Regions from separate parts of the Streptococcus sp. Marseille-Q5855 genome, predicted to be linked through region 2. Evidence: predicted binding sites of a transcription regulator. Region 2 holds the regulator's gene; the other holds the start of a gene.

Region 1 (4,219 bases), on a different contig from region 2:
TCTGCCACCTCACGGGCAAATCCCATTTCATGTGTTACGATAACCATGGTCATTCCTGATTTGGCAAGGTCTTGCATAACAGCCAATACCTCACCTACCATTTCAGGATCCAAGGCTGAAGTTGGCTCGTCAAAGAGCAAAACATCAGGTTCCATGGCCAACCCACGCGCGATGGCAATCCGCTGTTGCTGCCCACCTGACAAACTCTGTGGATAAGCAGTTGCCTTATCTGGCAAACCAACTTTTTCCAAAAGTTCTTGGGCTCTCTTCTCAGCAACTGCCTTGCTCTCACCTTTGGTCTTGATAGGTGACAAGGTGATATTTTCCATCACAGTCATATTAGGAAAGAGATTAAACTGTTGGAAAACCATCCCCATCTTCTCACGCATAGCAAACAGGTCATTCTTCTTGTCCGTAATATCGACTCCCTCAAAGATAACCTTCCCCTTGGTTGCTTCTTCCAATAAATTCATAGAGCGAAGCAAGGTAGATTTCCCGCTCCCTGAAGGACCGATGATAACGACAACTTCTCCTCTTTTAATCTCGAGGTTGATGCCCTTCAATACTTCATTCTTTCCAAATGATTTATGTAAATTTTCAATTTTTATCAAGGTTTCTGTCATTATTTCTTATCTCCTTGTCCCATACGTTTTTCAAAAGCTTTCAAGGCTACTGTCAAAATAGAAGTCATAATCAAGTAATAAAAGGCTGCAAATAAAAGTGGTGTCAAAGGTAAATAGGTTGTTGTAGAAACTGTTGTAGCCCCGTTCCACAACTCCATGACACCGATAGCTGATAAGAGGGAGCTGTCCTTGATAATGGTGATAAATTCGTTCCCCAAAGCTGGCAAGATATTTTTGATTGCTTGTGGCAAAATCACATAGCGCATCGCATTTTTAGGACGAATCCCTAGCGAATAAGCCGCTTCTAGCTGACCTTTTGGAACCGCATTGATTCCAGCACGAACAGTCTCAGAAACATAAGCACCACTGTTCATAGAGATAATCAAAATCCCTGGAATCAGACGAGAAAGATCAACACCCAAAATCCCAACCTGAATAGTCGGAGCATTGATATGCATTAGAGCAAAGGCAATCATGATCTGAACCATCATCGGCGTCCCGCGGAAAATCCAAACGTACAAGTTGGCCAGCCAAACAAGCGGTTTAAACTTTGAACGTTGCCCAAAAGCCAAGACAACCCCTAAAATAGTTCCCAAAAAGACAACACAGATAGAAATGAGAACCGTCACAACAGCCCCATAGTTAAAATAAGGTAAATACTTAGGTAAAAAAGAAAAATTCATAGTCACACTGCTTTCTAAAATAGAGTACTGTATGATTATAACATGTATTGAATTAAAATTCAAATCTTTTATCCAATTTATTTAAAAATCTTTAAACTAGCAGAATTAGCGAGAAATCTTAGTTTTTTCTAGGCAAGTTGGCCTCCTTTATGGTAAAATAGTAACGATAAGAAATGAAGGAGAATCAAAATGGAATCACATTTGGTTAGAATCATCAACCGCCTTGAAGCAATGGCAAACGATGGCGGAAATTTAAAACGTAATTTTGAACGCGAAGGAGTTGTTGTTGCAGAAGTTGCATACAGCCACGACGAAGAAAACGGATCAATCTTTACCCTTCGTGATGTAGAAGCTCGCGAAACTTATACTTTTGATAGCATTGACTTGATTGCAATGGAGATTTACGAACTCCTTTACTAATACAAAACAAGCTGGGATTACACCCTGCATGTCTAACCAAAATCCTTTTTGTCTCACAAATAGGATTTTTTTATAGTCCAAATCCACGAAGATTTTCATTGTAACAACTTCTCAAAGCTACAATCTTTTTACTTGCTTTACACCCCAATCCTGTTATAATGAGAGTATAGAAATTTGACTATTTTTGACCTTTAAACAGGTCAGGCTAAAGAAAGAAATGAGGTAGATGTATGCTTTGTCAAAACTGTAAAATTAACGACTCAACAATTCATCTTTACACCAATCTCAATGGAAAACAAAAACAAATTGACCTCTGTCAAAACTGCTATAAGATTATCAAAACAGACCCTAATAACAGTCTCTTTAAAGGCATGACAGATTTGAACAATCGTGATTTCGATCCCTTTGGTGATTTCTTCAACGACCTAAACAATTTCAGACCTTCTAACAACACTCCTCCTATTCCCCCAACCCAATCAGGTGGAGGTTACGGTGGAAACGGCGGTTATGGTTCCCAAAATCATGGATCCGCTCAAACTCCACCACCAAGCCAAGAAAAAGGCCTGCTAGAAGAATTTGGTATCAACGTAACTGAGATTGCCCGTCGTGGAGACATTGACCCCGTTATTGGGCGCGACGATGAGATTATCCGTGTCATCGAGATTCTCAATCGTAGAACCAAGAATAATCCTGTCCTTATCGGTGAACCTGGTGTCGGAAAAACGGCCGTTGTCGAAGGCCTAGCTCAGAAAATCGTTGATGGCGATGTTCCACATAAACTCCAAGGTAAACAAGTCATCCGTCTGGATGTGGTTAGCTTGGTTCAAGGAACGGGTATTCGTGGACAATTTGAAGAACGCATGCAAAAACTCATGGAAGAAATTCGCAAACGTGAGGATATTATCCTCTTTATCGATGAAATCCATGAAATTGTCGGTGCAGGTTCTGCGAGTGATGGTAATATGGACGCAGGAAATATCCTCAAGCCAGCCCTTGCTCGTGGGGAACTGCAACTGGTCGGCGCTACTACCCTCAATGAATACCGTATCATTGAAAAGGATGCTGCCTTAGAGCGTCGTATGCAGCCTGTTAAAGTCGATGAACCAACGGTGGAAGAAACAATCACTATCCTCAAAGGAATTCAAAAGAAATACGAAGACTACCACCACGTTCAATATACCGATGCTGCAATTGAAGCAGCTGCAACTCTTTCCAATCGTTACATTCAAGACCGCTTCTTACCTGACAAGGCCATTGACCTCCTAGATGAAGCAGGTTCTAAGATGAACTTGACCTTGAATTTTGTGGATCCTAAAGTCATTGATCAGCGCTTGATTGAGGCTGAAAATCTTAAATCTCAAGCTACACGAGAGGAAGATTTTGAGAAGGCCGCCTACTTCCGTGACCAGATTGCCAAGTATAAGGAAATGCAAAAGAAAAAGGTCACAGACCAGGATACTCCTATCATCAGTGAGAAAACCATTGAACACATTATCGAGCAGAAAACCAATATTCCTGTTGGCGATTTGAAAGAGAAAGAACAATCTCAACTTATCCATCTAGCTGAAGACCTCAAGTCTCATGTTATTGGGCAAGACGATGCAGTCGATAAGATTGCCAAGGCTATTCGCCGGAATCGTGTCGGTCTCGGTACGCCAAACCGTCCAATTGGAAGCTTCCTCTTTGTCGGACCAACTGGTGTCGGTAAGACAGAACTTTCCAAACAACTAGCTATCGAACTCTTTGGTTCTGCTGACAGCATGATTCGCTTTGACATGAGTGAATACATGGAAAAACACAGTGTAGCTAAGTTGGTCGGCGCCCCTCCAGGTTATGTTGGCTACGATGAGGCTGGGCAATTAACTGAAAAAGTTCGCCGCAATCCATATTCTCTTATTCTCTTGGATGAAGTGGAAAAAGCCCATCCAGATGTTATGCACATGTTCCTCCAGGTCTTGGACGATGGTCGTTTGACAGATGGGCAAGGACGTACCGTTAGCTTCAAGGATGCCATCATCATCATGACTTCAAATGCAGGTACAGGTAAGGCAGAAGCCAGCGTTGGATTTGGGGCTGCTAGAGAAGGACGTACCAACTCTGTTCTCGGTGAACTCGGTAACTTCTTTAGCCCAGAGCTTATGAACCGTTTTGATGGTATTATCGAATTTAAGGCTCTCAGCAAGGAAAACCTCCTTCAGATTGTCGAGCTTATGCTTGCAGACGTTAACAAGCGCCTTTCTAGCAACAACATTCATTTGGATGTAACTGACAAGGTCAAGGAAAAATTGGTTGACCTCGGTTATGATCCAAAAATGGGGGCGCGCCCACTTCGTCGTACTATTCAAGACTATATTGAGGACGCAATCACTGACTACTACCTTGAAAATCCAAGTGAAAAAGACCTAAAGGCAGTTATGACCAGCAAGGGCAACATTCAAATCAAATCTGCCAAAAAAGCTGAAGTGAAAGCTTCTAAAACAGAAAAATAAATAC
Region 2 (4,219 bases):
CCTTGCGCCCCTTGCTATCTGTCAAGACACCATCATCCAAAACCTGTAAGAGAACATTAAAGATGTCTGGGTGGGCTTTTTCTACCTCATCAAAGAGGAGAACAGAGTATGGTTTGTTGCGAACCTTCTCGGTCAACTCCCCACCTTCTTCATACCCCACATATCCTGGAGGAGCTCCGTTGAGACGACTGGCTGCGAATTTTTCCATATACTCACTCATATCAAAGCGGATAAGAGCTGATTCGTCGTCAAAGAGGACTTCTGCCAGAGCCTTGGCTAATTCAGTCTTCCCGACACCTGTAGGCCCTAAGAACATAAAGGAGCCAATCGGACGCTTGTGACTGCGAATCCCTGACTGATTGCGGCGAATGGCACGGCTAATGCTTGAAACTGCTTGATCTTGACCGATAACACGTTTGTGCAATTCAGCTTCCAAATTCAAGTATTTCTTGGCATCAGTTTGAGTCAGTTTTTGGACTGGAATACCTGACAAGCGACTCAAGGTGGTCAAAATATCAGACTCTGTCACCAAGTCTTTATAGACAGGCACTTCCTCTTCTTTTGCGATTAGCTGAGCTGCCTGTTTCCACTTGCCATCCATCAAGGCCTTGTCAGCTGGACTCAAGTCAGAATCGTCTGCTTTTACATGCTTTGATTTATTTTGCACTGTTGCTGCTGCCTCATCCAAGAGGTCGATAGCAGAGTCTGGCAAGTGACGGCTAGTCAAGTAACGATGAGCCATCTTGACGGCTGTTTCAACCGCCTCATCTGTGATTTGCACACGGTGATGTTTCTCATAAGTCGCCTTCAAGCCTTGCAAAATGGTCATGCTGTCTGCCACACTTGGCTCTTCAATCGTCACTTTGGCGAAACGACGAGAAAGGGCTGCATCTTTTTCGATATGTTTTTGGTATTCTTCCTGAGTGGTGGCACCAACCGTTCTCAAAGTTCCACGCGCCAAGGCTGGCTTCAAGATATTGGCCGCATCCAGAGTTGAGTCAATTCCACTCCCAGAACCCATGATAGTGTGAAGTTCATCGATAAAGAGGATGACTTGGCCATCTTCTTCAATATCCTTAATGATATTGTTCATGCGTTCTTCAAAGTCACCACGGAAGCGTGTCCCTGCAACGACATTCATCAAGTCAAGCTCTAACACGCGCATCTTAGCCATTTCCGCAGGTACATCACCACTAGCAATACGCTGGGCAAGACCAAGCGCCAGAGCTGTTTTCCCGACACCAGCATCCCCAACCAAGACAGGATTATTCTTGGTTTTCCGGCTCAAGATTTGAATCATACGGGATATTTCCTTGTCACGACCGATGACTGGCTCTAATCTGCCAGAGCGAGCCTGGTCCGTCAAATCATGCGTATAGTCCTCAAGTCCACCACTCGGAGTCTGGGGCATTCCCATCATATTAGCCATAGAATTTTGTTTGTCAGCCACAGCACGATGGCGTTGGCGTAAAGCCTTGAGGTCTTCACGAGTCCAGCCTGCCCGTTCTTCTAAATTTCGACGAAGAGCAGCAATCTTGACCTGATCTTTCTTGTCTTCATAAGAAAAACCAGCCCTCTCCAAGATACGAGTCGCCAAGGCATTGCCATCATGCAAAATCGCATAGAGGACGTGCTCTGTCCCTAGCACCTTAGCATGGACCACTGACGCTACATACTCTGCTTCGTCAAAAAGAACCTGCAAACGACGAGAGAACGGCAATTCCGTAAAGGTTTCATCCTGGCTATAGTCCGTTTCAGTCAGTTCCAAAGCCACCTCTTCCAAACGGTCCATCTCATATGGATAATCATTTAAAGTCGCCCCTGCCACACTATAACTGTGATTGGACATGGCAATCAACAAGTGCCAAGACTCTAGATAACGAGCTCCAAAATGGCTAGCAACCATGTAGGCACTTTCGATACATTCATTCAATGCTTTTGAATAGTTCATCTTACTTCCCTTTTCTATCTACCTCTTGTATGACCTGTCGTAGCATGTTTGCACGAACAACTGGAGCTTCTTCTCCTAGAACTCGATCCAAAGCTACCGCTACCAGCAAATTCATCTCCTGCTTGGTCATCAATTCCTGCTCAACCAAAAGCTGTAGAATATCCTCATAAATTTCTTGACTAACTCGCTCGCCAATCGAATAAAGCAACTCTCGGAGCATTTCATGATGACTAGAAAACTCAATCCGTCCTATACGAATGTAGCCTCCGCCACCACGCTTACTTTCAACCAAGTAGCCTCTACTTTCCGTAAAGCGTGTCTTGATCACATAGTTAATCTGACTAGGAACAACCTGAAAGGTATCCGCCAACTGACTCCGTTGCAACTCCACAATTCCAGATTGATCTAAAATCGCCTTGATGTAGGCCTCAATATGATCCGATGTATTTTTAAATCTCATTACAAACCCACCTCTCTCTTTGAACCTTGACTATCTTTGACTATTATACCGAAATTTTCTCATTTTTAAAAGAAAAAGGGCGCTGGTAAAGGATAATCTTCACCAACTCCCTATTTTTCTACTTATCTAAGCCTAATTCTGCCAAGATTTGACGTTTGTAGGCAATCTTTTGGACTTCCTTGTCCTCATCTTCAGACCAATCTAGTTTAATTTCTGAAACAATCTGCCCAGGGCGATTTTTCAAGACATAGATGCGGTCGCTGAGACTGAGGGCCTCCTCGATACTATGCGTGATGATCAAGGTTGTTAGCTGCAACTGCTTATGAATCTCAAGGTACCAAGCGTGGAGTTCCATCTTGGTCATCTCATCCAAGGCACTAAAGGCTTCATCTAAGAGAAAGAGCTTGTGCCCGAAAAGATAGGTACGAAGTAAGGCTACACGCTGGCGCATCCCACCACTGAGTTCATGAGGGTATTTATCTCTTACAGCTGTCAACTGAAAGGTCGCAAGAATTTCATCCGCGCGAGCAATAGCTTCCGCCTTATCCACCTTTTGAATCAAGAGGGGCAGAATGATATTACCAAGCACCGTCTTGTGCTCCAAGAGCAAGTCCTTTTGCAACATATAACTCACGCGCCCCTTGGGATTTTCTTCACCATCAAGGACAATTCTCCCTGACTGAACTTCTAAAATCCCTGCGATCAGATTAAAGAGGGTGGTCTTTCCTACACCACTTGGACCTAGGATGGAAACCACTTCACCTGAAGTCACTTTCAGATTGATGTCCTCTAAAATCCTCTCCTGACCATAGGCATAACTGACGTGTTCTAGTCTAATTTCTGTCATTATTTCACAAATTCGTTAGTGAAGCCTTTATCTGTCAAGTCTTCTTTAAGGATACCATTTTCTTTATCCCATTTGTAGAAGGCATTCCAGCGAGCTGCATCAAATTGACCCCATTTTTCCTTGTCGCTTGCGTATTCTTTTGACAAGTATTTTTGAGATTCGATGACAAAGTCACGTTTTTCCTTGAGTTCAGGTGCATTCTTAATGAGGATATCCGCAGCTTCTTCTGGATGTTCCATAGCGTATTGGTAGCCTTTTTTGATAGCTTGGATAACTTTGCGAGCTTCTTCCTTGTTGTCTTTCAAATAGTCGTTGTTGGCGATGATGACTGGTGAGTAGTAGTCAAATTCTTTAACGTAGTCTTTCAAGTACATGAAATTAGCATCTACACCTTGAGATTTAGCAAGGATACCATCCCATCCATAGTAGATCCAAGCAGTGTCAAATACTCCATTGGCAATCGGTGTGATAGAGTTTGAATCGTTGTTTGGTACTTTTTCGACTTTATCAAAGTCCCCACCTTGTGACTCTACCAATGTTTTCAACATAGCAAGTTCAGTTGGGTCATTCCAAGTTCCGTATTTCTTCCCAACCAAGTCTTTAGGACTATTGATATTGTCAGACTTACGAGAGATGATTCCTGATGTATTGTGCTCAACAATAGCTGCAACGGCAGTAATTCCTGCTCCTTTTTCCAATTTTTTAGCCATATAGTCTTGGAAATACACTGCAAATGGTGCCTTACCGTTAATGACTAAGTCAGAAGAACTTTCTTCTGGTGGCAATTTCAAATCAACATCCACTCCAGCTTCCTTGAAATAACCTTTTTCCTTGGCCACATAAAGCCCTGTGTGGTTGGTATTTGGTGTCCAGTCTAGGATAAAGTCGATCTTCTTGAGTTCTGCTTCTTTATTGTCCTTAGAAGCAGTTCCTTGACCACAAGCTACAAGCACAACAGCTA

The links. Region 2 encodes CtsR, which represses protease genes until heat stress. Its sites were predicted from a motif close to TTGGTCAAAAAAGGTCAAANA; they were not measured.
Region 1: OC529_RS05725 (ATP-dependent Clp protease ATP-binding subunit) is a predicted target of CtsR. The motif match lies at 1,898-1,918, and genes of this name have one in related genera.

Annotation. Positions count from the first base shown of each region.
Region 1 is NZ_CAMPPR010000004.1:108,082-112,300, forward strand. It holds gene OC529_RS05710 (amino acid ABC transporter ATP-binding protein) at 1-623, opposite strand, end outside; gene OC529_RS05715 (amino acid ABC transporter permease) at 623-1,306, opposite strand; gene OC529_RS05720 (DUF1797 family protein) at 1,496-1,726, shown strand; gene OC529_RS05725 (ATP-dependent Clp protease ATP-binding subunit) at 1,957-4,215, shown strand.
Region 2 is NZ_CAMPPR010000006.1:542,895-547,113, forward strand. It holds gene OC529_RS09040 (ATP-dependent Clp protease ATP-binding subunit) at 1-1,951, opposite strand, end outside; gene OC529_RS09045 (CtsR family transcriptional regulator) at 1,953-2,411, opposite strand; gene OC529_RS09050 (ABC transporter ATP-binding protein) at 2,530-3,258, opposite strand; gene OC529_RS09055 (ABC transporter substrate-binding protein) at 3,258-4,219, opposite strand, start outside.